3 regions of the Acidipropionibacterium virtanenii genome follow, and region 3 is predicted to be linked to each of the others. Evidence: predicted binding sites of a transcription regulator. Region 3 holds the regulator's gene; each other region holds the start of a gene.
The links. The regulator HrcA, encoded in region 3, represses chaperone genes, less so after heat shock. The targets are predictions, from matches to a motif close to TTGGCACTCGNNNNNNNCGAGTGCCAA.
Positions count from the first base shown of each region.

Region 1: a site for HrcA is predicted at 2,455-2,481, ahead of groES (co-chaperone GroES). Genes of this name have one in related genera too.
Region 2: a site for HrcA is predicted at 2,821-2,847, ahead of groL (chaperonin GroEL). Genes of this name have one in related genera too.

Region 1 is NZ_CP025198.1:1,116,929-1,129,624, forward strand. Features, by position in the region: gene JS278_RS05075 (NUDIX hydrolase) at 1-376, shown strand, start outside; gene JS278_RS05080 (class I SAM-dependent methyltransferase) at 492-1,679, shown strand; gene JS278_RS05085 (SIMPL domain-containing protein) at 1,684-2,352, opposite strand; gene groES (co-chaperone GroES) at 2,634-2,930, shown strand; gene groL (chaperonin GroEL) at 2,942-4,534, shown strand; gene mptB (polyprenol phosphomannose-dependent alpha 1,6 mannosyltransferase MptB) at 4,642-6,129, shown strand; gene guaB (IMP dehydrogenase) at 6,186-7,703, shown strand; gene JS278_RS05110 (GuaB3 family IMP dehydrogenase-related protein) at 7,742-8,845, shown strand; gene JS278_RS16760 (DUF7134 domain-containing protein) at 8,933-9,187, shown strand; gene JS278_RS05120 (chorismate mutase) at 9,410-9,721, shown strand; gene cysE (serine O-acetyltransferase) at 9,835-10,401, opposite strand; gene guaA (glutamine-hydrolyzing GMP synthase) at 10,644-12,197, shown strand; gene JS278_RS05135 (PspC domain-containing protein) at 12,274-12,588, opposite strand; gene JS278_RS05140 (hypothetical protein) at 12,585-12,696, opposite strand, start outside.
Region 2 is NZ_CP025198.1:2,616,410-2,622,677, forward strand. Features, by position in the region: gene JS278_RS12160 (hypothetical protein) at 1-485, opposite strand, end outside; gene groL (chaperonin GroEL) at 1,013-2,644, opposite strand; gene JS278_RS12175 (DUF3263 domain-containing protein) at 2,923-3,204, opposite strand; gene manA (mannose-6-phosphate isomerase, class I) at 3,345-4,526, shown strand; gene JS278_RS12185 (S-ribosylhomocysteine lyase) at 4,565-5,029, shown strand; gene JS278_RS12190 (RES family NAD+ phosphorylase) at 5,076-5,708, opposite strand; gene JS278_RS12195 (hypothetical protein) at 5,705-6,049, opposite strand; gene JS278_RS16050 (hypothetical protein) at 6,130-6,268, opposite strand, start outside.
Region 3 is NZ_CP025198.1:2,084,046-2,096,741, reverse strand. Features, by position in the region: gene JS278_RS09670 (inositol monophosphatase family protein) at 1-420, shown strand, start outside; partial or broken gene JS278_RS09665 (MBL fold metallo-hydrolase) at 613-1,230, opposite strand; gene hrcA (heat-inducible transcriptional repressor HrcA) at 1,359-2,378, shown strand; gene dnaJ (molecular chaperone DnaJ) at 2,388-3,560, shown strand; gene JS278_RS09650 (16S rRNA (uracil(1498)-N(3))-methyltransferase) at 3,557-4,285, shown strand; gene JS278_RS09645 (mannitol-1-phosphate 5-dehydrogenase) at 4,320-5,450, opposite strand; gene JS278_RS09640 (PTS mannitol transporter subunit IICBA) at 5,766-7,697, shown strand; gene JS278_RS09635 (DoxX family protein) at 7,760-8,173, opposite strand; gene JS278_RS09630 (RecQ family ATP-dependent DNA helicase) at 8,285-10,429, opposite strand; gene JS278_RS09625 (UDP-N-acetylglucosamine pyrophosphorylase) at 10,459-11,661, opposite strand; gene JS278_RS09620 (EamA family transporter) at 11,729-12,619, opposite strand.

The DNA of each region.
Region 1 (12,696 bases), 970 kb from region 3:
CAACGGGCTGGGAGGCAAGGTGGAGCCCGGCGAGGACGCGGCGTCCGGGATGCGCCGGGAGTTGCGCGAGGAGGCCCGCATCGAGGTGGACTCGATGTCGCTGCGCGGCACCGTCTCGTGGCCCGGCTTCGGGCGCCACGGCGAGGACCATTTCGGGCTGATCTTCGTCATCGACTCCTGGCACGGAGACATCCCCGACGCCAACGCCGAAGGGCCGCTGAGCTGGGAGCGCATCGACCGACTGTCCGAGCTCCCGATGTGGGAGGGGGACCGGTTCTTCCTGCCACTCGTCTTCGACGAGGCCGTTCATCAGTTCCACGGCTGCATCCCTTACGAGAACGGCCGCCCCACCGGGTGGAGCCGCACCCTGTTGTGATGTTGCTCCCCGGCGATCCCCAATGTGGCGTCAGGCGGCGCGATCCGGCTGGTTCCCCCTCCGGATGCCTGTGTGCGCCACATTGGGGGCCGGAGCAGCGCCATAGGCTGAGGCCATGGATCCGGATCTGGCACGGCGACTCACCTCGGCCGAGGGAGCCGAGGCCCTGGATGCGGCACGCGCCGAGACCGACCCCGACTCGCTGGGCGCCGCGACGCGCCTGCGCTCCCGGTTCGATCCGGATCTGGCGGCTGCTGCACTGGACCAGGTCTCGCTGCGCAGCCGGGCCGTCGACAAGATCGGTCCGGCGGGCGCCCAGATGATGTGGACCCGCGATGGCCTGGAGCAGGCCACCCGCGGCCCGGTGTCGGCCTGGCGCGCCGCCCGCCTCAGACAGGCCGGAATCAGGCGCGTCGTCGATCTGGGCTGCGCATGCGGAGCCGACTCGCGCGCCTGTCTGGACGCGGGCCTGGAGGTCACCGCCGTCGAGATCGATCCCGCGGTCGCAGAACTCGCCCGGTTCAATCTGCCCGGCGCCCGAGTGCTGTGCGGCGACGTGGAGGCCCTGGCTGACGAACTGATGGCGGGTGCCGCAGCCACCGCCGTGATGCTCGACCCGGCCCGCCGCACCGGACGAGGGCGCAGCTGGCGGATCGAGGACATCCGACCGTCCTGGGGGTTCGTCCGGCAGATGCTGGCCGGGCCCTTCACGACCGTGGTCAAACTCGGCCCCGGCGTGCCAAGGGAGCTTCTCCCCGAGGGCGTGAGGGTCGACTGGGTCGGGCACCGGCGCGACCTCGTGGAGGCCGCCCTGTGGTCCGGCACCGAGTCTGGATCCGGTGGTTCTCGGCACAGCGCCGTCCTGGTGGGGGAGGACCCCTCAGCGCCTCTGACCCTGCTGGGAGGAGAGCCGGCGCTGAGCACCGGACCGGTGGCCGATCACCTCGCCGAGCCCCATCCCGCGGTGATCCGTGCCCGGGCCATGAGAGCCGCTGCGTCCGGCGCCGACGTGCACCTTCCGGCCCCGGGGATCGCCTATCTGCTCGCCCCCGAGCCGGTGGCCTCGCCCTGGCTCACCTGGTTCCGGATCCTCGCGGAGATGCCGTTGGCGGAGAAGGTCCTGCGGTCCTGGGTGCGCGAGCACCGGGTGGGCACTCTGGAGATCAAGGTGCGCGGTCTGGACGTCGATCCGGCGGCGCTGCGGCGCAGGCTGCGGCCCAGGGGTCCGAACCGTGCCACATTCATCCTCATGCCCACCAGCGAGGGCGCCCGGGCCCTGGTGGCCCGTCGGGTCGAGGGCTGAGGGCTCACACCTGGAACCGGGCGTGCACGGTGGCACTGACGGCGATGTCGGCGGGGGAGAGTTTCACCGACTCGCCCCCGGGAGCCCCCGTCGCGGCCATCGCCCGGGCGCGGTACCCCGCGGGTTCGAGGTCGCCTCCGGGCGCGACTGCGGACACATCGTTCAGCAGCCCGGGATCGGCGACCGCCAGCGCCCGCGGAGTCTGCTGCCCGGCGGCCTTCGCCAGCACCTCCGCGCGGTGGGTGGCGTCGCGCACCGCCCCGGTGAGCACCTCATCGGCCACCCGGTCGCGGGTCTTCTCGGTGAGGGTCCATTCGACCTCATCGACCGACAGGCCGCGGGTCTCGGCCCACCGCGTCCCCCACCTCGACAGGGCGGAGAAGTCGGCGAACTTCACCTCGATCGCCGACGAGGTCCGATAACGGATCGGCATCACGATGCCCTCACTGTTGTACGGTCGCCAGGCCTGGGTGGTCTGCGCCCCCACCGAGTACCAGGTGGCCGCGCCGCTCTCCTCGAGATCGACGAGCTGGTACCGCAGCTCCTCGGTCGTGCCGGTCGCCGCCCGGGTGACCACTGCGCGGTCGTCCCCCTCCGCGCCGGAGGTGAGTCGCACGGTGCCACGTTCGGCCGGAAGGCTGAGCGTGAAGGTTCCCTTCACGGTGATGATCATGAACGCCATTGTGTCCGACTCCGCGGACACCTCGCGGGGATCGGCATAGCGCCGGGGGAAGGGCGCGGCACCGGGCACCAGGTGACGGCCGCACGCCGGTCTCTGGCACTCGGGTTGAAGGAGTGCTAACGCCGGTGTACTTTTCTTGTTGGCACTCTCCTAGGGAGTGTGCCAACGGACCGGTGGCACCCGCGACGTCGGCGGTCCGCTCGCAGCTCGGGGCTCGCAACCCCAGGCGCGTGATTCGAATGATTCGTCTTCATCATGAAAGGGGTCTTGACGTGGCAACCACGATCAAGCCGCTCGAGGACCGCGTCCTCGTCCAGCCTCTCGAGGCCGAGCAGACCACCGCTTCCGGACTCGTTATCCCGGACACCGCCAAGGAGAAGCCGCAGGAGGGCCGCGTCATCGCAGCCGGCCCCGGCCGTGTTGACGACAAGGGCACCCGTGTCCCCATGGACGTCAAGGAGAACGACGTCGTCATCTTCTCCAAGTACGGCGGCACCGAGGTCAAGTACAACGGCGAGGAGTACCTGCTCCTCAACGCCCGCGACATCCTCGCGATCGTCGAGAAGTGAGGCGCTGATACATGGCAGCCAAGCAGCTTCAGTTCGACGAGGAGGCCCGCCGCTCCCTTGAGCGCGGCGTCGACACCCTCGCCAACACCGTCAAGGTGACGCTGGGCCCCAAGGGCCGTTACGTCGTCCTCGACAAGCAGTACGGTGCACCGACCATCACCAACGACGGCGTGACCGTCGCCAAGGAGGTCGACCTCACCGATCCGTACGAGAACCTCGGCGCCCAGCTGGCCAAGGAGGTCGCCACCAAGACCAACGATGTGGCCGGCGACGGCACCACCACCGCCACGGTGCTGGCCCAGTCCCTGGTCCATGAGGGTCTTCGCGCGGTCGCCTCCGGGGCCAACCCGGTCGGGCTCAAGCGCGGCATCGATCAGGCGGTCACCGCCGTCGTCGACGAGCTCAAGTCCATCTCGCGCGCTGTGGAGACCACCGCCGACATGGCGAGCGTCGCCACCATCTCCAGCCGTGACGAGCAGATCGGCGAGCTCATCGCCGAGGCCTTCGACAAGGTGGGCAAGGACGGCGTCATCACCGTTGACGAGTCCCAGACCTTCGGCACCGAGCTCGAGTTCACCGAGGGCATGCAGTTCGACAAGGGCTACCTGTCCCCGTACATGGTGACCGATCAGGACCGCATGGAGGCCGTGCTCGAGGACCCCTACATCCTCATCAACTCCGGCAAGATCTCGTCGATGAACGATCTCCTGCCGCTGCTGGAGAAGGTCATCGGGGTTCGCGGCACGCTCTTCATCGTGGCCGAGGACGTCGACGGGGAGGCCCTGTCCACCCTGGTCGTCAACAAGATCAAGGGCACCTTCAACTCGGTGGCCGTCAAGGCTCCGGCCTTCGGCGACCGCCGCAAGGCCATGCTGCAGGACATCGCCACCCTCACCGGCGGCCAGGTCGTCGCCCCCGAGGTCGGCCTCAAGCTCGACCAGGTGGGCCTGGAGGTGCTCGGCCGCGCCAAGAAGGTGGTCGTCTCCAAGGACGACACCACCATCGTCGACGGCGCCGGCTCCACCGAGGACGTCGCCGGTCGTGTGGCCCAGCTGCGCGCCGAGTACGACGCCTCTGATTCCGACTGGGATCGCGAGAAGATCCAGGAGCGGATCGCCAAGCTCGCCGGCGGGGTCTGCGTCATCCGCGTGGGTGCCGCCACCGAGGTGGAGCTCAACGAGAAGAAGCACCGCATCGAGGACGCCGTCTCGGCCACCCGCGCGGCCATCGAGGAGGGCATCGTCGCCGGCGGCGGCTCGGCTCTCGTCCACTCAGCCCGCGTGCTCTCCGGCGGCCTCGGCCTGACCGGCGATGAGAAGGCCGGAGTCCAGATCGTCGAGAAGGCCGTGCGCGAGCCGCTGCGCTGGATCGCCGAGAACGGCGGGGAGCCCGGCTATGTCGTGGTCTCCAAGGTCGCCGAGCTGGAGCCCGGGCACGGCTACAACGGCAGGACCGACGAGTACGTCGACCTCATCGCCGACGGCGTCATCGACCCGGTGAAGGTCACCCGCTCCGCGCTGGCCAACGCCGCCTCGATCGCCTCTCTGCTGCTCACCACCGAGACCCTGGTGGTGGACAAGCCCGAGGATGACGACGAGAAGTGAGTCATGAACCTCTTCTGAGGTTCTGAGATCGGCCCCGGCTGCTGCCGGGGCCGATTCGCGTTCCGGGCACCGATAGTGTGGGCCGGGCCACTGACTGGAGGATCCGCATGCCCCTGACTGCCCGCCGACGCCGCCTCGTCGAGGTCCTCGCGGTCGGCTTCGCCGGGTCGGGACTGATGGCCTGGTGGGCGTGGCTGGACGAGGAGCCGGGCCATCCCGAACAGCTTCACGGCATCCAGATCGGACCCTGGCTGCTCGGCCTGCTCGGCCTGGTGTTGCTCCTGACGGCATGGTTGCGCTCGGCCTCGCTGAAGAGCCGACGCGGGCTCACCGCGGCATGCTGGTCGACACCCATGCTCGTCACCCGGCCGATGCTCAGCCAGGACTCCTGGGCCTACGCGGCTCAGGGCTGGCTGCTGGCCCACGGGCACAACCCCTACCTGGTGGCCCAGGGGCAGGCCGGCCCGATGGCCGCCCATGTCGACTGGCACTGGAGCGGCACCACGGCCGTCTACCCGCCGGGCAGTTTGTGGATCCAGGCGGCCATGACCGCCCTGGCGGCGAACCATCCCTACTGGTCGATCCTGGCGATGCGCATTCCGGCGGTGGTGGCGATGGTCGTCATCGCCGTGGCGGTGGCCCGGATGGCCCGGATGACCGGGGCGGACCCTCAGCTGGCCCTGTGGCTGATCGTCACCAACCCTCTCGTGCTGCTCAACATCATCGGCGGGGCACACAACGACGGCCTCCAGGTGGCCATCGCCCTGGTCGCCCTGTGGTCCGGGTGGTCACTGGCCCGGGCACGACGGCCGTGGCTCGGCCTGCTGGCAGGAGGAGCCCTGGTCGGGTTGGCGGGGACGATCAAGCAGCCCGGGGTGCTGGCGGGCCTGGGGCTGGTGGCACTGGTGCACCGGCAGGTGGTGACCGATGGCGGACGCGACACCTGGCGGGCCCTGGTCGGGCGCACCCTGACCGGGGCCGTGGCCGCGATCGCGGTCTTCACAGGGGTGTCGGCCATCGGCGGGCTCGGGCTGGGGTGGCTCAACGACACCGCCGGGACCCCGGCCTCGGTGACCAGCGACTCACTCATCGCGATGACGGTCCAGGTGATCGGATGGACCGGAATCCCGGTTGCCCGGCTCGTCGGACCCGCCACGACGATCAGCCTGGTGCTCACGGCCGCGGCGATCATCTGGTGCTGGGCCCGATGGGGTCCTGTACCCGGGTACCGGGCGGCGGCCGGCAGCCGGCCGCTGGCACTCCAGGCGGCTGCCCTCGCCGCCTTCGCGATCTGCGGGGCGAGCCTGCAGCCCTGGTATCTCATCGGGGCGCTGGCCGTTCTCAGCCTCACTCCGCTGACCAGGCGTCTCACCGCCGGCCTGGTCGTGGCCGGCGTTCTGGGCTCCGGGCTGTGCTTCCTGCAGTGGTTCTCCTCACCCTTCCTCGCACTTCCCGTCGCGATCCTGACCTGGCTGGTGGTATGGCTTCCGGCCCGGGGGCATCAATGGTGGGAGTCGGTGGCCGCGGCCGCCTCCGGAGACCCGATGAGGGCCGGTGAGAGGGTCGAGGCGGGCGGCGCCTCAGGACTAGGATGACGACCACCCCAGGTGAAAGGCCGCCCATGAGTGATCGCGTTCCTGATGACAGCGGGATGTCCGCCGCGGACCCCGGACGCAGCCCCCTCGAGGAGATCGCGCCCCTGGCGCTGACCTTCGATGACGTGCTTCTGCAGCCGGTGGAGAGCAACGTCATCCCCTCCGAGGTGGACACCGGGACGCTGGTGTCCCGCAATATCCGGATCGCCATTCCCCTTGTCAGCGCGGCGATGGACACCGTCACCGAGACGCGGATGGCCGTCTCGATGGCCCGCGAGGGAGGCCTGGGCATCCTGCACCGCAACCTGTCGATCGCCGACCAGGCCCACATGGTCGACCAGGTGAAGCGGTCCGAGGCCGGCATGATCGACGAGCCGATCACCATCGGCCCCGACGCCACCCTCGCCGCGGCCGAGGAGCTGTGCCACACCTACCGGATCTCCGGGGTCCCCGTGGTCGACGAGCGCACCCGCCTGCTGGGCATCATCACCAACCGGGACATGCGCTTCGAGGAGGACCCGGCCCGCCCGATCCGCGACGTCATGACGGCGATGCCGCTGGTGACCGCCCCGGTCGGCACCGCCCCCGCCGACGCCCTCAGGCTCCTGGCCGCCCACAAGATCGAGAAGCTGCCCCTGGTCGATTCCGACGGCAGGCTCAAGGGGCTGTTCACCCTCAAGGACTTCGTGAAGTCCGACCAGTACCCCCGGGCCACCAAGGACCCCCAGGGCAGGCTGCGGGTGGGCGCAGCGATCGGGTTCTTCGGGGACTCGTGGGAGCGGGCCATGGCCCTGGTGGAGGAAGGCGTCGATCTCATCGTCGTCGACACCGCGCACGGCCACACCCAGGGCGTCCTCGACATGATCGCCCGGCTCAAGCACGAGAAGCGGGCCGCCGGGGTCGACATCGTCGGCGGCAACATCGCCACCTACAAGGGCGCCAGGGCACTGTGCGAGGCCGGGGCCGACGGCGTCAAGGTCGGCATCGGGCCCGGATCGATCTGCACCACCCGGGTGGTGGCCGGCGTCGGCGTGCCCCAGGTGACCGCCATCGTCGACGCCACCCGGGCCGCACGGCCCCACGGCGTGCCGGTGATCGGCGACGGCGGCCTTCAGTACTCCGGCGACATCGCCAAGGCCATCGTGGCCGGGGCCTCCACCGTCATGCTCGGCTCCCTGCTGGCCGGATGCGAGGAGTCCCCCGGGGACCTCGTCTTCATCAACGGCAAGCAGTTCAAGAGCTACCGCGGCATGGGATCGATGGGTGCCATGTCGGCGCGCGGGGAGAAGCTGTCCTACTCCAAGGACCGCTACTTCCAGGGCGACGTCTCCTCCAACGACAAGATCATCCCGGAGGGCATCGAGGGCCAGGTGGCCTATCGGGGGCCGCTCGGCAACGTGGCGTACCAGCTGGTCGGCGGGCTGCGCCAAGCCATGTTCTACACCGGCGCGCGCAACATCGACGAGATGCACGCCAAGGGCCACTTCGTGAGAATCACCTCCGCCGGCCTGCGCGAGTCCCACCCGCACGACATCCAGATGACTGTCGAGGCCCCCAACTACTCCGGCCGCTGAGGCCGCGGCGGTCCGAAGGGGCCGGCAGGAAAGGAAACATGTACGACATCGGACGAAGCAAGCGCGCGACGAGGGCCTACGGACTCGACGACGTCTCCATCGTGCCCTCCAGGCGTACCCGGGACACCGATCAGGTGAGCCTCGACTGGCGGATCGACGCCCTCACCTTCGACTTCCCGATCATGGCGGCTCCGATGGACTCGGTGATGAGCCCCCGGACCGCCATCGAGTTCGGACGGCTCGGCGGACTGGGCGTGCTCAACCTCGAGGGCCTGTGGACCCGGTACGAGGACCCGAGCGGCCTGCTGGAGGAACTCGCCGGCATCGACGACCCGCTGGCGGCGACCCACCGGATGCAGGAGATCTACGCCGAACCGATCAAGAAGGAGCTCATCACCGAGCGGATGTCTCAGATCCGGGCGGCCGGGGTCCCGGTGGCAGGGTCGCTGTCGCCGAAGAACGCTTCCCAGTTCGCCGACGTCGTGGAGAAGGCCGGGGTGGACTTCTTCGTCATCCGCGGCACCACCGTCTCGGCCGAGCACGTATCAGACCGCTCCGACGTGCTCGACCTGCGCAAGTTCATCTACGACCTCGACGTGCCCGTCATCGTGGGCGGCTGCGCCACCTACCAGACGGCCCTGCACCTGATGCGCACCGGCGCGGCCGGCGTCCTCGTCGGGTTCGGCGGCGGGGCGGCCCACACCACCCGCCAGGTGCTGGGCATCGAGGTGCCGATGGCCTCGGCGATCGCCGATGTGGCCGAGGCCCGGCGCGACTACATGGACGAGTCCGGCGGGCGCTACGTCCACGTCATCGCCGACGGATCGGTGGGGCGGTCCGGTGACATCGCCAAGGCGATCGCCTGCGGGGCCGACGCCGTGATGGTCGGATCGCCGCTGGCACGGGCGAAGGAGGCTCCCGGGCAGGGCTGGCACTGGGGTTCCGAGGCCTGGCACGGCACCCTGCCGCGCGGCGAACGGGTGCGTTTCGACTCGGTGGGCACGCTGGCGGAGGTGGTCAACGGGCCGTCGCGGATTCCCGACGGCACCATGAATCTGGTCGGCGGGCTCCGCCAGTCGATGGCCACCACCGGCTACTCCGACGTCAAGTCGTTCCAGCGGATCGAGCTGATCCTGCACTGAGCCGGCGGGGCCTCATTGCTGGCCGTCTTCGATCGATAGGCTCATGCCAGTGCGGCGGTAGGTAGTTCCTGGTGGACGGTCGGTCTGGTGATCTCGGCAGGCTTGTGCGGCTTGTACCTGTTGCGCCGTCGGCGTCCGGTCGCCGTGTTCGTGGCCATGTCGAGCGTCGCTGGGGTGCAGGCCGTTCTGGGCGCGGGGGTGATGGTCTCCGACGTCATGCTGGCGCTGGGGCTGTATAACGTGGCCAGTCGGGCCCGGGACCCGGTTCCGCATCGGCCGGGGGAATGGGCTGGCCACCAGAGCCACGCAACTGGGCAGTGGCACCGTCGCACCACATGCTGACGCGCAATCATCCTGGGCAAGGAGGCTGTCATGCCTTCTGATGCCGACGGGATGACTCTGCGGGGAGATCGAGCGGTCCCCGATGTGGCGCTGACCGGCGGAAGCGGGCCAGTACGACCGTCGAGGCCGCTGGACGCCACGTTGGGGCACGGGTTCGAGGGATCCGGGACGGAGACGTCCAGATACCGGGGAGACAGTGCCGGCGCCAGTAATGTGGGCGGCATGAGCGAGGTGCACCCGGAACTGGCTGAGCTGCGCAACAGCATCGACAATATGGACGCGGCTCTGATCCATCTGCTCGCGGAGCGGTTCAAGATCACCCAACGGGTCGGTGTGCTCAAGGCCACGCAGGGGCTGCCGCCGGCGGATCCGGAGCGCGAGAAGGAGCAGGTCGCCCGGCTGCGCCGGCTAGCGGAGGCGTCCCATCTGGACCCCGAGTTCGCGGAGAAGTTCATCAGTTTCATCGTCGCCGAAGTGGTGCGCCACCACGCCGATATCGCCGAGGCCCACCAGAGGATCGACCCTTCGGTCTGAGGCCGTGAGCCCTGGCGAGCGTGGAGGGACGCCGAGCACGGTCGCGAACCTGACTTGTTCGGGGAGGCCGCGAGCCCTGGCGAGCGTGGAGGGGTCGCCCCCTCCGCTCAAAACTATGCGATGACGTCCCCGGAGTGCACCACGCTCGGGATGCCGACTATCACCGATCCTGGGGCGACGTCCTTGACCACCAGGGCATTGGCCCCGATCTTGGCGTCATCGCCGACCGTGATGTCGCCGATCACCTTGGCTCCGGCGCCCAGCAGCACGCGGTCGCCCACAGTGGGATGCCGCTTGAAGCGTCCACGGGCCCGCCCGCCGAGTGTCACCTGGTGATACATGAGCACGTCATCCCCGACGATCGCGGTCTCGCCGATGACGACTCCCATCCCGTGATCGATGAAGAAGCGTCGGCCGATGGTGGCGCCGGGATGGATCTCGATTCCCGTCCAATGCCGGGAGGCCTGCGACATCAACCGGGCGAGCGGTCTCAGCGCGGGGGTTCGCGTCCAGATCAGATGGGCGATCCGGTGGGACCAGATGGCATGCACCCCCTGGTAGGAGATGGCCACCAGGAACCGCGAGGTGGCGGCCGGATCCTCCCGCATCGCCGCGTCGAGATCCTCTGACATCCGTTCCCGGACCATCTGGAGACGCTCACGCAGGGGTCGTTGTGTCATGGAGTTCCACCTCACCGATCGAGACGTGTCGCGGACGACGAGCTCGAGCCCGTTCACCACGTGACGCGATCCTACCGGCGCAGGGCCGGCATGCAGCCGCTGGCTCGCGATAAACAGGAGGCCGTCCGGAAGAGGGCATTCCCAAGATGGCCGGACCGGCACTTCCGCCTCCAGCTCAGCGGCTTCTCGTGACCACCGGCCGAGATGAGTTCAGGGCGAGGATCGGCCTAGACTTGCGCCTCATGGAACAACTCCATGATGTCGTCCTGGTCGTCGACTACGGCGCCCAGTATTCCCAACTCATCGCCCGCCGGGTCCGTGAGGCCGCCGTCTATTCGGAGATCGTCCCGCACACGATGCCGGTCTCGCAGATGCTGGCCAAGGACCCCGCCGCCATCATCCTGTCGGGTGGTCCGAGCTCGGTGTACGCCGACGGGGCCCCGCAGCTGGATGCGGATCTGTTCTCAGCGGGTGTGCCCGTGATGGGCATCTGCTACGGATTCCAGGCGATGGCTCAAGCTCTGGGCGGGCATGTGGCGCAGACCGGAACCAGCGAGTACGGCCGCACCAGTCTGTGCATCACCGCTCCGGGTCATCTGCTCTCACGGATCCCGCACACCATCAGCGTGTGGATGAGTCATGGTGACTCCGTCGAGCGGGCTCCCGAGGGGTTCACGACCCTGGCCCGCACCGCGGGCGCCCCCGTGGCTGCCTTCGAGGACGTCGAGCGCAAGCTGGTGGGCGTCCAGTGGCATCCCGAGGTGATGCACTCGGAGTCCGGCCAGGCGGTCATGGAGCACTTCCTCTTCGACGTGGCCGGATGCCGGCCCGACTGGACGGCGTCCAGCATCGTCGGCGATCAGATCAGCAGGATCCGCGCCCAGGTGGGGGATCGCCGGGTGATCTGCGGGCTGTCCGGAGGGGTCGACTCGGCGGTGGCCGCCGCCCTGGTGCAGCGCGCCGTCGGCGACCAGCTCACCTGCGTCTTCGTCGATCACGGACTGCTGCGCAAGGGCGAGGCGGAGCAGGTCAAGCATGATTTCGTCGATTCCACCGGAGCCGATCTCGTCGTCGCCGATGAGTCCGAGCGCTTCCTCGAGGCGCTGGCCGGGGTCAGCGATCCGGAACAGAAGCGCAAGATCATCGGCCGCGAGTTCATCCGGGCCTTCGAGGCTCGGGCCCGCGTGCTCAACGACGGCCAGCCCGTCGACTTCCTGGTCCAGGGCACTCTCTATCCCGATGTCGTGGAGTCCGGCGGCGGGGACGGTGCCGCCAACATCAAGAGTCATCACAATGTGGGCGGTCTTCCCGACGATCTTCAGTTCTCCCTGGTCGAGCCGCTGCGCACCTTGTTCAAGGACGAGGTGCGGGCGGTCGGTCTGGAGCTCGGGCTGCCCGAGGAGATCGTGTGGCGCCAGCCCTTCCCCGGTCCCGGTCTGGCTATCAGGATCATCGGCGAGGTCACGCACGACCGGCTCGAGGTGCTGCGCGAGGCCGACGCCATCGCCCGCGAGGAACTCGGCGCGGCCGGGCTCAACCGCAGGATCTGGCAGTGTCCCGTGGTGCTGCTCGCCGATGTGCACTCGGTCGGGGTCCAGGGCGACGGGCGAACCTACGGATCCCCGATCGTGCTGCGCCCGGTGACGAGTGAGGACGCCATGACCGCTGACTGGGCGCGGGTGCCCTTCGATGTTCTCGAGAAGATCTCGACCCGCATCACCAACGCCTGCCCGCAGATCAACCGGGTGGCGATCGACATCACCAGCAAGCCGCCGGCCACCATCGAGTGGGAGTAGCCGCAGCGAGCTCATGACGACGCCGCGGCCCGGGATCCGATCCCGGGCCGCGGCGTCGTCATGTGTCAGCGGCCGATCATGACTCCTTGTACGGATCGAAGGACTCGCCGGTCGACTCGTCGGGGCTCTGCGGGTGCCGGGGCTGGCTCCGGTTCGCCCAGGACTCCTTGGCCTGTGCGGTGGCGTCCTCGGCGAAGCTGGAGCCGGTCGTCTCATTGGGGATGATGGCCCAGGCCACCACGTAGGCCAGCGGTCCGGCGCCGGCGAAGATCACCAGCGCGGCGGTGACGATGCGGACGAGGGTGACGTCGAGGTCGAGGCTGCGTGCAATTCCTGCGCAGACTCCGCCGATCATGCGGCCTTCCTGGGGACGGGTCAGTTTGTTGCTCATCTTCGGTGTCCTTTCGTGATGATTGTCAGTACGAGTCCGAGGGCCCCCACACCGATGAGGATGAGGGGACCGATCCGGATGATGTCGCGCCACAGGAGATGGGCTCCC
Region 2 (6,268 bases), 530 kb from region 3:
CTGCCATCCCGAGTGGATCTGAAGGAGTACGTTCCGCCCCAGGCCGCGCCCCGCGCATCCCGGGTACGGTCACCCAGCGTGCAGGCGCTGCGCCAGAACCACTTGGCATCATTGCGCGTGCCGAACGCCACCAACGATCCAGATGTCTCGCTGGCCTGTCGCGAGTACTTCACTGTGGCGTCGGTGCCGAACTCCTGATAGGCGATTGCTTTTCCCATGCCTTCGCTCTGCAGCTGAGACCTCAGGTCATTGTCCCGACAGGCATGATCCTCCCCCAGACCTGCGGTCTGAGCATCGTCGCTGTCCAGGGAGTTCTTCACCAGCGTGGCTCCGCTGACGGCCGCGCCCTGATTCCTGATCCCGCCGAGTCCGGTCGTGAACACTCGGCTCGCATCCTCCGCCTTCAGCTTGGGCCCTCCCGGCCAGTACCACCACGCCCCTGCGCCGGCCAGAGCCAGCACCAGGGTCCCCACGATCACCAGCATGATCGCGCGCGTTCGGTGTGACTTCACCGGCGAGGCGGGAGACGACACTGTGACGACCGGAGCCCCGTATGCCGAGGGAGCCACCCGAACCATCGGAGGAGCCCAGGCTCTCTGCGGCGGGACGACCGGCTGCCCAGCGGCATCCACGTAGAACGCCCAGCCCGCCGGAGCAGGAGGCCATGATGGATCGGGTGCCCACCCTTGAGGCGGCAGGTAGCTCGGATCGGGAGGAACAGGCCAGCCAGGAGCTGGGAGGAAGCGAATGCTGACACCCACGTCAGGGTCACCCGAGGTCATGGCTCTCACGCTATTGAGAACCATCACAACGAGGAATCCCCAGTTCGGAGGACGCGGGGCGGCGGCACCCGAGGCTCTCGGGCAGTGTCGAGTTGATGTGGAATGACCAACATCAACTCGACAGTGCCCTTGGGGAAGACGAGGACGGTGGCCCTGCGCCGCAGAATCGCGTCACGCAGAGCCACCGCCGGGGGTTCGAAGGGGGTCGCCCCTCGCCTTTCAGAACAGGATCACATCATCCCGCCCATGCCACCCATGCCGTCCATGTCGCCGCCGGCGGGAGCCTTGACGGGCTCGGGCTTGTTGGCGATGACGGCCTCGGTGGTGAGGAACAGAGCCGCGATGGAGGACGCGTTCTGCAGGGCGGAACGGGTCACCTTCGCGGGATCGATGATCCCGGCGTCGACCATGTTGACGTACTCGCCGGTGGCGGCGTTGAGGCCCTCTCCGGCAGGCAGCCCGGCGACCTTCTCAGCGACGACGCCGCCCTCGAGGCCGGCGTTCACGGCGATCTGCCTGAGCGGCGCGGTGCAGGCGTCGAAGACGATCTGCGCACCGGTGGCCTCATCGCCCTCGAGGCCGGGGACATCGGCAGCCTTCGCGGCCTGGATCAGGGCGACACCGCCTCCGGGGATGATGCCCTCCTCCACGGCGGCCTTGGCGTTGCGCACGGCGTCCTCGATGCGGTGCTTGCGCTCCTTGAGCTCCACCTCGGTGGCCGCGCCGACCTTGATGACGGCCACGCCGCCGGCCAGCTTGGCGAGACGCTCCTGGAGCTTCTCCCGGTCGTAGTCCGAGTCGGAGTTCTCGATCTCGTTGCGGATCTGGGTGACCCGGCCGGCGATCTGCTCGGAGTCCCCGGCACCGTCGATGATGGTGGTCTCGTCCTTGGTGACGCGCACCGAGCGGGCCTTGCCCAGCAGGTCGAGGGTGACGGCGTCCAGGGACAGGCCGACCTCCTCGGAGACAACCTCGCCACCGGTGAGGATGGCGATGTCGGCCAGCATGGCCTTGCGGCGATCGCCGAAGCCCGGGGCCTTGACGGCGACGGACTTGAAGGTGCCGCGGATCTTGTTGACGATGAGGCCGGCCAGGGCCTCGCCCTCGACGTCCTCGGCGATGACCAGCAGCGGCTTGCCCGACTGCATGACCTTCTCCAGAACCGGAAGGAGATCCTTCAGGTTCGAGACCTTCGAGTTGACGATGAGGACGTAGGGATCGTCGAGGACGGTCTCCATCTGCTCGGTGTCGGTGACGAAGTACCCGGAGATGTAGCCCTTGTCGAAGCGCATGCCCTCGGTGAGCTCGAGATCGAGCCCGAAGGTGTTGGACTCCTCGACGGTGATGACGCCTTCCTTGCCGACCTTGTCCATCGCCTCGGAGATGACCTCGCCGACGGTGGCGTCGGCGGCCGAGATCGACGCGGTGGCGGCGATCTGCTCCTTGGTCTCGATGTCGATGGCCTGCTCGGAGATCTTGGCGCTGATGGCCTCGACGGCCTTCTCGATGCCGCGCTTGAGGCTCATCGGGTTGGCTCCGGCCGTCACATTGCGCAGACCCTCGCGAACCAGGGCCTGGGCCAGCACGGTGGCGGTGGTGGTGCCGTCTCCGGCGACGTCGTCGGTCTTCTTGGCGACCTCCTTGACCAGCTCGGCGCCGATCTTCTCGTAGGGATCGTCGAGCTCGATCTCCTTGGCGATGGAGACGCCGTCATTGGTGATGGTCGGGGCGCCCCAGGACTTCTCCAGGACGACGTTGCGGCCCTTGGGGCCGAGGGTGACCTTGACCGCGTCGGCGAGGGTGTTCATACCCTTCTCCAGCCCGCGGCGGGCCTCGATGTTGAATTCGATGAGCTTAGCCATGTTTGTGGGGAGTCCTCCGCTCCGGTGGGCCACTGGGCCCTGGACGTCAGGTCTGCATGTGACGGGATCCGCCGACCCCGTGATGTGCGCCTCCCGTGATGCCCGCGACGGACGATCTGGTGATCTCATCACCGGAAACGACGTCGTGCCCGGAGCTCGCAACACCGATCACGACGATGGCACTCTCACTAGCCGAGTGCCAACATCATTTTTAGCACTCGCCCCAAGGGAGTGCAAAGAGTCGTTTCCGCAACTGCACGCAGGAGTCCGGCGGCCGATCACTCCAGCCGGTCGGCGGAGCGGGCCGCGCGACGCTGCTCGCGGACCCGTCTCAACCTGCCGATGAGGGCCGGGGAGTGCGAGGCCGCCACGGGATCGTCGAGCAGCTCATTGAGACGCTGGTGGTAGCGGGGGGACGAGACGCCCAGCCGGTCGCGGATGAGGGCCTCCTTGTCATCGCTGAGACGCCCCAGCTGCCAGGCGTCCTCCAGCTCCAGCAGCGCGGCGTCGGAGGGGGCCAGCCCGTCCTCCGGATCATCCTGATGGCTGTTCGTCGTCACCGTGAGATTCTACTCGGCGGGCCTTCCCGATCCGTCGCGCCGACGACCCGGTGGAGTTGTGGGTCGGACCTGTCATGATTGAGGTGCGGGCCCGCCGCGACGGTGCGAAGACCGGGCCCCCACGACTGGGAGGAATCTCGATGGAGCGGCTGTCCGGCAGCATCAGGAACTACGCCTGGGGGTCGATGGACGCGATCCCGCACATTCTGGGCAGCGAACAGGACGGCCTTCCCCAAGCCGAGTACTGGCTGGGAGCCTACGAGTCGGATCCGTCCTCGGCGGCCGAGTCGTCGCTGCTGGAGAGGTTGCGCCTGCACCCTGAGGAGCTCGGCGACGCGAGCAGGAGGCGGTTCGGCGACCGGCTGCCCTTCCTGCTGAAGGTCCTCTCGGCAGCCAAGCCGCTCAGCCTCCAGGCCCACCCCGGCCGTCAATCGGCCCGCGACGGGCACGCACGATCCATGGCGGCGGGGGTCGAGGCCCAGCAGCGCACCTTCGTCGACGACTGGCCGCGCCCCGAACTGATGGTGGCGCTGAGCGACGTCGAGGCCCTGTACGGTTTCCGCGATCCTCTCCACACCCGCGCCCTGTTCGACGCCCTGGGGACCAGGACCTCCCTCGACCCGGTGCTCGGGCCGCTCACCGAAAGGTCGGGGCCGGCGGCCCTCGCCGAGGTCTTCCTGGACGCCCTGACGGTCGACTCGAAGCGCCGGGCGATGTCCCGGGAGGTCGTCTCGGCCGCCGTCAACCACGTCGGCGAGGACAGCGATCTGGGCGAGTTCTGCCGCACCGCCGTCCAGCTGGACGAGCATCGCCCCGACGACTCCACGATCCTCGCCGCCCTGCTGCTCAACCGCGTCCACCTGTCGCCGGGCCAGGCGCTCCGGGTACCGCCGGGCACCCTCCACACCTATCTGTCGGGGACCGGGGTCGAGATCTCGGCCAACTCCGACAACATCGTGCGCGGCGGGCTCACCGACAAGCTCATCGACGTCGACGCGCTCATCAGCATCGTCGATTTCACGTCCTGCGGAGCCCACCTCGTCGATCCGGCCGGTGACGGCGAGCTGGACGAGTACCCCACCGATTTCCCCGAGTGCCGGCTGTGGGCGCTGCATCTGAGGCCCGGGAATGTCCGGATGCTCCCGGCCTCCGGCAGCCCCAGGATCCTGCTGGTGCTCGGCGGTCACGCGGTGTGCTCCAGCTCATCGGGTACCGAGGAGACCGTCAGAGGCCACGCCCTGTGGATTCCCGCCGGCGAGCAGGTTCAGGTGCAGGGCAACTGCGACGGATTCCTGGCCGGCGTCGGAGCCGTCCAGGGGTGATCTCATGCAGTCGTGACGTCCGCGACATGATGGGGGGCATGACACAGAAGATGAATGTGGAGAGCTTCAACCTCGATCACACCAAGGTGGCCGCCCCGTTCGTGCGGGTCGCCGACGTCAAGCACCTGCCGAAGGGCGACACTCTCACCAAGTACGACGTGCGGTTCTGCCAGCCCAACCAGGACCACCTGGAGATGCCGGCCGTCCACTCCGTGGAGCACTCCTTCGCCGAGTGCGTGCGCAACCACTCCGACGCTGTGATCGACTTCGGGCCGATGGGCTGCCAGACCGGCTTCTACCTCATCATGGCCGGAGAGCCCGATGTCCCGGCCACCTGCGACCTGGTGGAGTCCACTTTCAACGACATCCTCGGGTTGGACGCCGTTCCGGCCGCCAACGAGACCCAGTGCGGCTGGGGAGCCCATCACAGCCTGGAGGCCGCCCAGGAGGCCGTCCGCGGCATGCTGGCGCACCGCTCGGAGTGGGAGCAGGTGATGGCCTGAGGGCCGTCAGCGACGGGATGGCCCGCCACCATGACGAGTAGGGTGCTCACCCCAACGGCCAGCCCAGACGCGCTCTTGCCGCGACTGCCACCGCGAGCACGTCCGGATGGTCCAGCGGCCGGCTGAAGGCGGGGGCCGGTGGGAATGAATCGCTCGCACCGGTGAACACGACCATGGGGTCCCCGGTGATCGTCGAGGGCACCACGAGCCCGTCGATGCGGCCGGCGAGTTCGGCGGCCATGGCCGCGGCCCAGGCTCGGCAGCCCGATCGGGGCGCGCTGGTCAGCGAGGCGGTGGCCCCGTGGCGCACCGTCCAGTCGTCGCTCGCCGGATCGAGCAGGTTCAGGGCCCGGGCCGGGTACCAGCCCGACAGGACACGGTCGCCCGACACCTCGATCCTCGCGTCGTCGAAGAAGACCTCGGAGATGCACGTCACGGGGTCCGGCGCCGTGTACGAGACGCCGATCCCGGGGTGATCACCGACGGGCGGCGGCTGGGGATCCCACCGGTTGTCCTCGATCGGGCCCCGGGTGCGCAGGCCGTCCCAGGCCGCCGGATGCGCCCCGGAGACGGTGTGGATCCGCCACAGCGCGCCGGTCCACGTTGCGATGTCGCCCTTGGCCAAGCTCAGCGGGACCCGCGGTGCCCGGGGATTCCTCGTCCTGCGCCGAGGGCTCACCGCCACGCCTGCTCGGCCGCGGCAGCCACCACCGGGGCGACGTCGCCGCCCTGGGCCAGCCAGTCGACCGGCGAGCAGTCATCGAGACGCTCACGGGGACGCGTCATGAACCGCTCGACCGACGCCGGGCTCCAGAAGTCCGGCAGCGCCGCCACCACGGCCCTCAGACCGGGGGTCACACGGTGGTCCCCGGTGAACTGCCAGGCCGGGAACCGGGATCCGCGTCCGGGCCCGTCATCCAGGCCGTACAGGTCGCCGCGAGCCTTCAACCGCCGGACGCTGGACGCCGGCCGACCCAGAACCTCAGCGACCTCCTCGGTGGTCAGGCTCTCGCGGCGCATCCGGTTGGCGGCCTCCGCCCGGTCGGCCTCCAGGACCGCCCGGTCGCGAATCCGGGACTCGGCCGACAGATCGGCGGCACTCAGCCCGCTGTGGGCCAGGAGGAAATCCCGCTCACCCCCGAGAGGGGCTCGGTGATCGCCCCGGTGGCCTCGCGGACCGCTTCAGCAGCCTCGGCCGGTGTGATCGCATGGCCCCGGCGGGCCAGCGCCGCAGAGAGC
Region 3 (12,696 bases):
TTCCAGCCCAGGCGCGGTCACATGTACTTCGCCGAAGCCGGAGCCGGGACCTGGTGCGACGGCGAGCGCCTCTCCCGTGGCCCCTCCGGCGATCCGGTGGTGGCCGTCACAACCCACAAGGCCTTCCACCAGGCCCCGCAGCCCGCGTCGGGGCCGCGGCTGGAGTGGGGATGGTCGCGCTGGTGCTGCGGGGTGGATTATCCGCGGCTGTGTGCAGGTGAGGTCGACGCCACTGTCTACCTGCATTCCCATCCCTGGGACCACTTGGCCGGCGCATTGATGGTGCGTGAACTCGGTGGGGTGGTGCGGACCGCGTCGGGACGGGATTTCGGTGTCACGGAGATCCCGGGCGACCCGTTGATCGTGGCATCCGACGAGCGGGCCCATTCGGCAGTCGCGGGGGCCCTGAGGCGTCTGTGACCTCTGGCGGTCTCACCGCCTGCTGAGCGGCAACAGACCTTTTCGGGTAATTCCCCGGGCGGCCAGTTGGTCGGCGATCCGGGGAATCCAGTCGGTGATCGTGGCCTGGGCGAAGGGCCACTCGTGAGCACCCTGGATCTTGTCGACCGGCGTCCCGGCCTCCATCGACTGCTTCACCTGGTCGACGCACCGGGAGATCCGCCCGTTCTGGGCCATCACGGCGTCGGCGTCGACCGGATCGCCGTGGCCGGGGATGTACCGCCCCTTCCCGTCGGTGGCGGTGATCATCGATCCGATCGCGGCAGGCCAGTTCCAGAAGTCGGTGGACTCGTCGGCCTGCGGGTCGCCCGAGGTCTCCACGAGGTCGCCGGTGAAGGTGATCTGCTCCCCGGGCACCCGCACGATCAGGTCGCCGTCGGTGTGACCGGCGCCGGGGTGCAGCACCTCGGCCCCCAGCCCTCCCAGATCCAGGTATGCCATGAGTGAGATGGGGTGGGCCACCGCCGGCGGCTCGGTCAGGTGCGCCAGTGCTCCACGGTGCATCCAGGCCTGTGCGCCGGGCACGCCGGCCAGCCCACCGGCATGGTCGTCATGATGATGGGTCACCACGATCCGGTCCACCGGGCGACCCAGCGCCCGGGCCGCGCCCCAGGCCAGTGCGCGGCCCTGATCCGGCGTCGACCCCGTGTCGACCAGCAGCAGATGCTCATCGCCGATGACCAGTCCGCAGGTCACCGCGCAGGGCTCCAGGCGCGTCGTCCACACCCTCCCCGTCAGCGGTGACCACTCGACCTCGGCTGTGATGTCCATGGCGACAGCATGGCACGCGATCGGCAGAGGGCGAACACGGCCGGGCGAACACGGCTGGGCAGAGCGGTAGACTGGCACTCCCGATCCATGAGTGCCAGAATCTACGGGATCCCAGGTGAGGAGGGACAGTGCTCGACGACCGCAAGCTCGACGTACTGAAGGCCATCGTCACCGATTACGTCTCGAGCAAGGAGCCGGTCGGCTCCAAAGCCCTGGTCGAGAGACACGGCCTGAGAGTCTCGCCGGCCACGGTGCGCAATGACATGGCGGCTCTGGAGGAGGAGGGGTACATCACCCATCCCCACACCAGTGCCGGCCGTATCCCCACCGACAAGGGGTACCGCCTCTTCGTCGACCGGATCGCCACCGTCAAGCCCCTGTCGGCCCCCGAGAGGCGGGCCATCATGAGTTTCATGAACGGCGCCGCCGACCTGGACGACATCGTGACCCGCACAGTCCGGCTGCTCGCCCAGATCACCCACCAGGTGGCGATCATGCAGTACCCGGTGGCCTCCTCGGCGACCGTCCTGCATCTGGAGCTGGTGAGCCTGTCGACCGATCGGGTGCTCGTGGTGCTCATCACCTCCTCGGGCACCGTCGAGCAGCGCATCATCGATATGCCCGGGCACACCGAACGGTTCATCGTGGGGCTCCGGTCCCGGCTCAACGACCTGCTGGTGGGCTGCACCATTGCCGAGGCCGCTGAGGCCCTGGCCGGGTTCATCGACGAGTTCGGTCCCGACAGCTCCGCGGCGGTGTCCGGCGTCGCCGCCGCGGTACTGGAGATCCTCGCCACCGACCCGTCGGCCCGGGTGGTGGTCGCCGGGGTGCCCAACCTGGCCGGCTTCGGGATGGCCTTCGAGACCTCGGTCCGGCCTGTGCTGGAGGCCCTGGAGGAGCAGGTCGTCCTGCTGAGGCTGCTCGGGGAGGCCACCTCCTCCGGGGCCGAGGGTCTGACGGTGCGCATCGGCACTGAGAACCCCGATGAGAACTTCCGGTCGACGTCACTGGTCGCCAGCACCTATGGTGACGACGGTGGCCGGGCGGGCCTGGGTGTCGTCGGCCCGACGAGAATGGACTACCCCTCGACCATGGCCGCGGTGCGGGCGATCGCCCGGTACGTGGGCCGGTTCCTGTCAGAAGGATGACCGCAGCAGATGAGCGATGACTACTACGAGGTGCTCGGCGTCTCCCGCGACGCCAGCGCGGACCAGATCAAGAAGGCCTACCGCAAGAAGGCCATGAAGCTCCACCCCGACGTCGCCGGGCCGGGCTCCGAGGACGCCTTCAAGAAGGTCCAGGAGGCCTACGAGGTGCTCCAGGATCCGCAGAAGCGCGCCGTCTTCGACCGCGGAGGCGATCCCAACGCCGCCGCCGGCGGATTCGGGGACAGCGGATTCGGCGGCGGTTTCGACTTCACCAATCTGGTCGACGCCATGTTCGGCGGAGGCAGTCCCTTCGGCGGCTCCTCCCGAGGCCCCAGATCGAGGGTGCGCCGCGGCCAGGACGCCTTGGTGCGGATGCGCCTCACGCTGGCAGAGGCGGCCTTCGGGATCACCAAGCCCCTGGACATCGACACGGCCGTGGTGTGCCCCAAGTGCCACGGCAAGGGGGCGGAGAAGGATTCCGAGCCGGTCACCTGCACCACCTGCGACGGCCGCGGCGAGGTGACCACCGTCGAGCGCTCCTTCCTCGGCAATATCCGCACCACCCAGCCCTGCCCCACCTGCCGCGGATACGGCACCGTCATTCCCAACCCCTGCCCGGAATGCTCCGGGGAGGGCCGGGTGCGCACCTCCCGCACCATCAACGTCAAGATCCCCGCCGGGGTGGCCGACGGCAACCGGATCCACCTGGACTCCCAGGGTGAGGTGGGTCCCGGAGGCGGACCCGCCGGCGATCTCTACGTCGAACTGGTGGTCGCCCCCCACGAGGTCTTCCGCCGCGAGGGCACCGATCTGGAGATGGCCATCTCGGTGCCGATGACCGCGGCGGCGCTGGGCACCACGGTCGCCGTGCGCACCCTGGAGGCCGACCGCGAGGACATCGACGCCGATCAGGGCAGCGTCGACGTCGAGATCCCCGCCGGCACCCAGTCGGGCACCCGCATCGTGGTGCACGGCCGTGGCGTGCCGAAGCTGCGCAGTCAGGGCCGCGGCGATCTGGGGGTCACGCTGCTCGTCGACACCCCCACCAGGCTCAACAGCAGGCAGCGCGACCTGCTGCGCGCCCTGGCCGAGGCCCGCGATGAGACCGAGACCAGCGCCTCGGTACACACCACCGGCTCCAAGGGCGTCTTCTCCCGCATCAAGGAGGCCTTCGGCGGATGACCGAACCCTGCTTCATCGCCGCGATCGGTGACGCCGGGCCCGGCTCGGTCGTCGAGATATCCGGGGCGGAGGGGCACCACGCGGCGGCGGTGAGGAGGATCGGGGCCGGGGAGTCGGTCCTGGTGACCGACGGTGCCGGGTCCGCGGTCCGCGGGCCCGCGGTCGAGATCGGGAAGAACGTGGTGCGGGTCCGGGTCGTCGACCGCCTGAGCAGTCCTGCCAGGACCCACCGGTGGATCGCCGTTCAGGCACTCACCAAAGGCCCTCGCGCCGACCTGGCCGTCGAGACACTCACCGAGCTCGGCGTCGACGAGATCATCGCCTGGCAGGCGTCCCGGTCCATCTCCCGTTGGAGTCCGGACAAGCGGGACAAGGGGCTCGCCAAATGGCGGGCCACCGCCCGGGAGGCGACCAAGCAGTCCCGCCGGTTCACCGTGCCCCAGATCACCTTCGCGACGTCCATCCAGGTCGCCGGGAGGATCGGCGCCGCCGACGCGGCCTTCGTGCTCCACGAGTCCGCCACCGCCCCGATCAGACGGGCCGACCTGCCCGCATCCGGTGACGTGATCCTGATCGTCGGGCCCGAGGGCGGTATCAGCCCCGACGAACTGCAGACCTTCACCGACGCCGGCGGCCATCCGGTCCGGGTGGCCGACGCCGTGCTGCGGGCCTCGACCGCACCGGTGGTCGGTCTGGCCCAGCTCCAGGCGCTGGCGAGCATCTGACCCGTCGGGCGTCAGACGCGCCGATTCCGCAGTGTCAGTCCTGGACCGACTTCACCAGGTCCAGTACCGCGGGGTACAGCGGATGCTCGGGCTCGAGCCCGGTGACGGTCTCGACGACCTTCTCGGCCGGCTCGTCGGCCAGCAGCCGCTGAAGTTCCACAGCCTCCTTGTCGTCGGCGTAGTCGAAGCGCAGGGCCGCGCCGATCGCCGTCAGCAGGGCGTCCGCGGAAAGGCCCCGCTCGGCCAGCTGCGAGGCGGGACCGACGAAGCGATCGTTGCGCGACAGCTTGCGCAGCGGCGAACGTCCCACCCGCTCGACCGTGTCGGGCAGATAGGGATTGGCGAACCGCCGCATGATCTTGGCCGCGTAGGACTCGAGCTCCGTCCTGTCGAATCCGTACTTCGCGACGAGCAGCGACCGGGTCTCGGCGAGCACGGCGGAGACCGCGTCCTCGATGTCGCCCTCATTGAGCGCGTCCGAGATCTTCTCCACCCCTCTGGCGTACCCGAGATAGGCCGTCGTCGCATGGCCGGTGTTGACGGTGAACAGCTTGCGCTCAATATAGGGCGCGAGATCGGGCACCCAGGTGACGCCGGGGATCTCCGGACGTCGGTCGCCGAACGGCCCGGTCTCGATGGCCCACTCGAAGTAGTTCTCCACCGTCACGTCGAGCCCCGGATCCTGGGCGGGAACGATGCGGTCAACCGCGGTGTTGGCGAAGACCGCGCGCTCGTCGAGATCGTCGCCCTCGTAGCGCGAGCGGATCTCGGCCTCCAGAATGCTGGTGGCGCCGATCGCGTTCTCGCAGGCCATCACCGCGACCGGCGGGGCCGAGGCCGGGCGAGCGGCGATACCCGCGGCAATGCCCGGAGCCACGAACTTGAGGATCGAGACCCCCACGGCGGTGGTGACCACGTCGGCGGCGGCAATGGCACCGGTGAGCGTCTCGGAGTCCTTCGCTGAATTGATCGCGGAGAACCCGCTCACCACATGCGTGCGCAGCTCGTCACCGACCTCGTGGACCTCATAGGAATCGGCCCCCTGGAGCTGCTCGATCAGCTGATCGGCCACATCCGCGAAGGTGAGTTCGTAGCCCGCCTCCGCCAGCAGCAGGCCGACAAAGCCTCGTCCGATGTTTCCTGCGCCGAAGTGCACTGCACGCATGCCCACGCCTTTCCTGAGATTGCGACGGACCCATCGCTGGTACATCCGGTGCGACGGCGTCGCCGCCCGGGCCTCGTCTCCGGTCAGGCTAGCAGGCGGCCCGCCGGTCCTGTGGACCACTCCACCGGATGTCCGGTTGTGTGGGGAATGGCCTGAACCTTGGGCAGACCTGATGAACTCTCACATCATCCAACAACTTGACAACCTATACCGCCCCAGCGAGACTACGGCCCAGATCGATGCTGATCGTCACTGCCGACATTGGCCTCGTTGGTGACCCTCGGCCTAAGATCGACCCAACATTCTGGAGATCACATGTCCTTACCTGACGCGAGCGTCAACAAGAATCTCGAAGGCCGAGGTGTCAGGGCCTCGGTCCAGCGCTTCGGCGGGTTCCTGGCCGGCATGATCATGCCGAATATCGGCGCGTTCATCGCATGGGGCCTCATCACAGCCTTCTTCATCCCCGCGGGCTGGTTCCCCAACTCCGAACTCGCCAAGCTCGGCGATCCGATGCTCACCTACCTGCTGCCCCTGCTCATCGCATACACCGGCGGCACGACCGTCAACGGTCGGCGCGGCGGCGTCATCGGCGCGATCGCCGTGATGGGCGTGATCGTCGGTGCCGACATCCCGATGCTGCTGGGCGCCATGATCATGGGCCCGCTGGCGGCCTGGCTGCTAAAGCAGCTGGACAAGCTGCTGGAGGGGCACATCCCCTCGGGCTTCGAGATGCTCATCGACACCTTCTCGATCGGCATCCTCGGCATGCTGCTGGCCCTGCTGGGCCATGTCGGCATCGGGCCCATCGTCACCACTCTGATGGGCTGGCTGGCCTCGGGCGTGGCCTTCCTGATCCGCCACAGCCTGCTGCCACTGGCCTCGATCTTCGTCGAGCCGGCGAAGGTGCTGTTCCTCAACAACGCCATCAACCACGGCATCCTCACCCCGTTGGGCATCGAGCAGTCCAAGGCCGCCGGCAAGTCCATCCTGTTCATGGTCGAGTCGAACCCCGGCCCCGGCCTCGGGCTTCTGCTGGCCTACCTGGTGTTCGGCGCCCGCAAGATCAAGGAGTCGGTGCCCGGCGCGCTCATCATCCACCTGTTCGGCGGCATCCACGAGATCTTCTTCCCCTACGTGCTGATGAAGCCGAAGGTCATCCTGGCCACCATCGCCGGTGCCATGAGCGGTCTCCTGGTCGCCACCTGGACCGGTGCGGGTCTGGTCGGACCGCCCGCCCCGGGATCGATCATCGCCTGGTTCCTGATGACCCCCAGGGGCGCGTACCTTCCGATGATCCTCGACTTCCTCACCGCCACGGTGGTGTCCTTCGTCATCGCGGCCCTGCTCATCAGACCCGACCGCAAGAAGGACGAGGCGGCCGACCTGGGCGGCGTCTCCACGACGACCGCCACCGCCGGTGCGGCCTCGGCGCCCGCGACCGCGGTCTCCGCCGGCGGTGCCCTGGACGGCAACCTCATCACCAAGGTCATCGTGGCCTGCGACGCCGGGATGGGCTCCTCGGTGATGGTGGCCTCGTCCATGAAGAAGAAGCTGGCTCCCTACGGGGTCGAGGTGGGTCACACCCCGGTCAACGACATCCCGCCCGACACCACCCTGGTGCTCACCCAGGACGGCCTGGTTGACCGCGTCCAGAAGATGGTGCCCAACGCCCAGGTAGTGCCTTTCACCAACTACATGGGCGACCCGGCCTTCGAGCGGGTGGAGCAGGCCGTCAAGGCCGCCCACAGTGGCGCCGCGGCTCCCGCTGCCGCTCCTGAGGCCGCGCCGGCCCCCAGAACGGCCAGCTTCGGCGGCGGTGTGCTGACTGCCGAGGGAATCCGGCTGGGGCTGCACGCCGCGGACAAGGATGACGCGATCCGTCAGGCCGGTCAGGTGCTCGTCGACGTGGGCGCTGCCGATCCGGCCTACATCGACGGCATGCTCGCCCGGGAGGAGCAGATCTCCACCTACATGGGCGAGGGCGTCTCGATCCCGCACGGGGTCAATGAGGCTCGCGTCCACATCAAGAAGGCCGGTCTGGGATTCCTTCAGTTCCCCGAGGGCGTCGACTGGAACGGCAACATCTGCTACGTGGCGATCCCGATCGCCTCCACGTCCGACGAGCATCTGGAGATCATGGCCTCCCTGGCCCGGGTCCTCGCCGACACGGCGACCGCCGAGCAGCTGCGCAACGCCTCCACTCCGGAGGAGGTGCTGGAGCTCCTGGCACCCGAACAGGGCTGACAGACCGCGACGAAGGAGGGGCCCGATCATCGGATCGGGCCCCTCCTTCTGCCGTACCCGGCCTACTGGTTCTTCTTGCCGGCGCCGCCCAGGGCGATGCACAGAAGGCCCCCGGCCAGGCTCAGGTTCTTGAAGAAGTGGATCTGCTGCCCCTGTCTGGCCTCTGGCTCGGCCTCCCAGAAGGGATGGCCGACGATCGTGACCGGAATCATCTGGGCCGCCAGGACAGCGGCTGCGCAGCGGGGCTTGATGCCGAGCGCCAGGGCCGCGCCGGCGGCGGTCATCACGGCTCCGTCGAGCTTGACCAGTGACGCGGAGTCCGCGGAGTCGGCCAGGCTCCGGACCGACGCGGGCAGCTTCTCCTTGGCGCCGTCGACGGCGGGTGCCATGTGTTCGGCATTCCTGAACTCGCCGATGCCGCCGTTGATGAATGTGGCGGCCAGTGCGGACCGGGCGATGAACTTCAGCACAGACATGTGTCTCCTTCTCGGGGTGGCTCTCTCTTCTGATCTGGTATCAGATCTGTGATGCACCCTCGACCATATCCGCGTCGCATGACGAGGAGGTGCCGGTCACCTCGCGAGACGCTAGCCGGACAGCCCCAGGGCGAACGGCAGGACGGTTCCTGCACCGCTTCGGCGCAGCAGCCGTGCGGCGACGGCCATCGTCCACCGGCTGGTGACCAGATCGTCGACCAGGAGCACGGGAGCGCCGTCCAGGCGGGTCAGCCCGGCCGCGAGATCCTCGCCGACCCGGAACCGGTCGCACACATCGCGGACCCGGAAGGCCGAGTTCACCCGGGGATCCAGCCGGCCCGATCCGGGCGCCAGGTCCAGGGCTCCCAGGTATTCCAGCCTGCCGGCCCTGGCGATGCCCCGGGCCAGGGATCCCACGAGACCGGGACGGCCGACCGACGGGATGGCGACCACCCCGGCCGGCCGCAGGTCCCAGTCCCAGTCCGACAGGACCCGCAGGCATGCGCCGGCCAGCGGGCCCGGCACCTCGGCGTCGAGAGGGATTCCCTGGTCGTCGGTGCGGAACAGGTCGCGCAGCGGTCCGCCCCAGCCCAGATCCGAGAGGCGGGCGATGACCCGCCCTTCGGCCGCCTGCTCCGCGGGTGGGATCCTCCCCTTCAGGGCCACGCCGAGACGGTCCAGGCCGCTGGGCCAGCTGCGCCTGGGCTCCACCGGCACCCCGACCCGGTCCAGGGTGACCTGTGCGCGGGCTCGCTGGTCCGGGTCCACGTCGGTGGGGTACCACGGTCCCGCGCAGGCGTCGCACCGTCCGCAGGCCGCCGAGCCCGGATCGTCGAGCTGGGAGGTGAGGAAGGCCATCCGGCACGAGTCCAGGCGCTCGTAATGCTCCATGGCGTCCTGCTCGGATCTCCTGGCCGCTGCGATCCGCCCGTAGCGCTCGGCGTCGTAGACCCAGGGCCGTCCGGTGGCCCGCCAGCCCCCGCTCACCCGCTCCACGGCGCCGTCGACCGCCAGGACCTTGAGCAGCAGCTCCAGGGGGTTGCGCCGGATGTCCACCCGGGCCTCCAGGGCCGGGGTGGACAGCGTCGCGCCCTCGGCCAGGGCCGCCAGCACGGCGTCGGCACGTTCCTGGGAGGGCATCGAGGAGGTGGCGAAGTACCGCCAGATGTCGCGATCCTCGGGCCCGGGCAGCAGCAGGACGTCCGCGGAGTCGGTGGCCCGCCCCGCGCGACCCACCTGCTGGTAGTAGGCGACCGGGGAGCTCGGCGCTCCCAGGTGGACCACGAAGCCGAGATCGGGCTTGTCGAAGCCCATGCCCAGGGCGCTGGTGGCCACCAGCGCCTTCACCCGGTTGTCCTTGAGGGCGGCCTCCAGCTCGGTGCGCTCCTCGGCGTCGGTCCGCCCGGTGTAGGCCCGCACCTGGTGGCCCGCCTCGACCAGCGCGCGGGCCGTGTCCTCGGCCGCGGAGATGGTGAGGCAGTAGATGATCCCCGAGCCCTGGAGCCCGGCCAGGTGCTCGCACAACCACGCCAGCCTCAACTCCGGGCGGGCCAGGGTGAGCACCCCGAGCCGCAGCGAGTCCCGCGCCAGGGGGCCGCGCAGCACGAAGACGTCGTCATCGGCGCTGCCGTCGCGGTGCGCGGAGGCCGGGGCGATCTGCTCGGCGACGTCGGTCACCACCCGGGAATTGGCGGTGGCGGTGGTCGCCAGCACCGGCACCCCCGGTGGCAGCGCTGCGACCAGATCGCGGATCCGGCGGTAGTCGGGCCGGAAGTCATGGCCCCAGTCCGAGATGCAGTGGGCCTCATCGATGACGAGCATGCCCATCCGCTCCACCAGCTCGGGCAGCTGCTCGGCGGCGAACCGGGGATTGACCAGCCGCTCGGGGGAGACCAGCAGCACATCGACCGAGTCGGCGGCCAGCCGCCCGCGGATCTCGTCCCACTCGGTGACGTTGGCGCTGGAGATCGCCGCGGCCCTCACCCCCGCGCGTTCGGCGGCGGCCACCTGATCGCGCATCAGGGCCAGCAGTGGGGAGACGATGAGCGTCGGCCCGAAGCCGGCCCGCCGTTGGAGCAGGGAGGCGACGAAATAGACCGCCGACTTGCCCCAGCCGGTGCGCTCGACCACCAGTGCGCGGCGATGCCCGGCGACCAGGGCCTCGATCGCCTCCCACTGGCCGGGATGGAAATCGGCGTCCTGGCGGCCGGTGAGACGGCGCAGGATCTCCAGTCCCTGGCTCCTCAGATCACTCATGGGGTCAGCCTGCCAGCCGGTACCGACACTCAGAAGTCCAGGTCCACCGCGGGCAGGGTCTCGGCCACACTCTGCTGCTGGGCCTCCACGATGCCGCTGAGCCATTCCGTGACGGCGGTGCGCTGATCGCCGGTGAGGCCCTGAACGGCGTCCAGGTAGTCGACGCCCTCATCGGCCGCCGCGCCCATGGTGCGCACCACCGCGGCGGGGGCGGGGCCGTCGACCGCCGCGAGGGCCTCCACGACGTCGTCGATCCGCTCGATGAGCTGGGCCCGTCCCTCGTCGGTGGGTCGCAGCCGGCGCACCAGGGCCCGCAGCCGCTTGATCCGCTCGGCGCGGACGTCCTCCAGGTTCACCAGGGCGCCTGCGAGGATCTGCGGGCCGAACTCCTCGCGGGAGAAGAAGAGCCGGCGGATCTGGCGGTACCAGGACTCCAGGGCCGACAGGTTGGCCACGTAGGCGACGTTGTGCGCGAGGATGCGGGTCAGGCGCCGGTACGACGCCGGAGTCACCGGCCGGTGCACCTCGTGGGGGGCGGGGGGCAGTACGAGCTGGCCGTCCTCGACGACGTCGTCACGCAGCACCGAGCCGGCTCCCACCACGGTGCCGAAACCCGTGGAGACCGGTCCCACGGTGCCGCCCTGACCACCGAGGAAGATCGGTGGGCGGTCCAGCAGCACACCGCGGGGGACATCGCCGAACATGGAGGCGGTGGTCTTGTCGCCGTCGGGGGTGAAGTTGAAGTGGATGTAGGAGGAGCCCACCTCGGAATGATCACGGCGGGAGGTGCCGCCGGCCATCAGCAGGTCGCAGAAGTTGATGAGGCTGCCCAGGGTGACGAAGGGGAAGAGGATGGTCTGCTTGAGGCCGACGGTATGGGCTCCGCCGGCCTGCTCCTCCAGGAGAGTGCCGGCGCGCACGTGGGCGCCCGAGGCCATCGAGGCCCCGGCCAGGAAGACGGCCCCCTGGGCGTACCCGCCCGCCAGATCCACCCCGCGTCCGAGATGGCAGTTGTCGATGGTCATGGGGGTCTCCGCGCCGAGCCGGCAGCCGGCGGAGATCACCGTCCTGGATCCACGGATCCGGCATCCGGGGTGGATGATGACGCCGTCGCCGCTGATCCGGTCGACGTTGACCTCCTCGTCGAGATCGACCGTCCACGGGTTGGGGATCGTGACCCCTTTGGCGATGAGGGCCTCGACCTTGTCGAGGCCACGGGGCCTGAGTTCCATCGGGAGCCTTCCTCGAGATGCGTCGCGGTACCGGGACACCGCGTGTGACTCCGGAAGCCTAGTCGGCTCAGGTGGCGGCGGCCCGGGTGGGATGGTGGTGGCTGTCCCGCCCCAGGATGAGGACGGAGGCGGAGATGACGCAGATCATCCCGGCGATCTGGAGCGGGTGAAGCCCTTGGCCCAGCACCAGCAGCCCCGCGAGGGCGGCCACGGCCGGCTCCCCTCCGGTGAGGATGCCGTAGGCCTTCGTCGACAGTCGGCGCAGCGCGTACATCTCCAGGCTGTAGGGCAGCGCCGAGGACATCAGCGCCACTACCGCCCCGACCAGCAGGTGGCGGGGCCGGATGAGCTGTGTACCGGCTTCGGCGATGCCGAAGGGCAGGATCACCACCGAGCAGATCATCATCGCCCAGGTGAGACCCCGCAGTGACTCCCATCGGGCGCCCACCGCCTGGGAGGCCTTGGCGTAGAGGGCCCAGGCGGCACCCGCTCCCAGTGCGAAGCCGATCCCCGGAAGGCTCACCTGCGACCAGTCGGCGTCCAGGGCCCCGGAGACCCCGACCACTCCGGCGCCGGCCAGCAGCACCGCCAGCCCGTCGCGCCAGGAACGTGATCCCAGTGCCGCCATCGTCATCGGCCCGATGAACTCGATGGTCACCGCGACCCCGATGGGCAGGGTGCGCAGGCTGAAGTAGAAGCTGGTGTTCATCACCCCGAGGGTGGCGGCGAAAGCGACCACGCGCAGCCAGTCCGATCTGGTGTGCAGGCGCCCGGTGCGCCGGTCGTGGAGGCCGGGCCGGGCGAAGGGCACAAGGATGATCGTGGCGATCGTCAGCCGCAGCGCCACCGTGCCCACCGGCCCGATCTCGGGAATGAGGGTGGCCGCGAAGGCGCCGCCGAACTGGACTGAGAGCATTGCGGCGAGCATGTAGACGACACCTGGCACGGCACAGACCATATGCCCATACGCCCCGGAGGCCGACGGGCCCCTTCGGGCCGGGCCCCGGCGTCTCGTGCCGATGCCGCGGGGAGGAT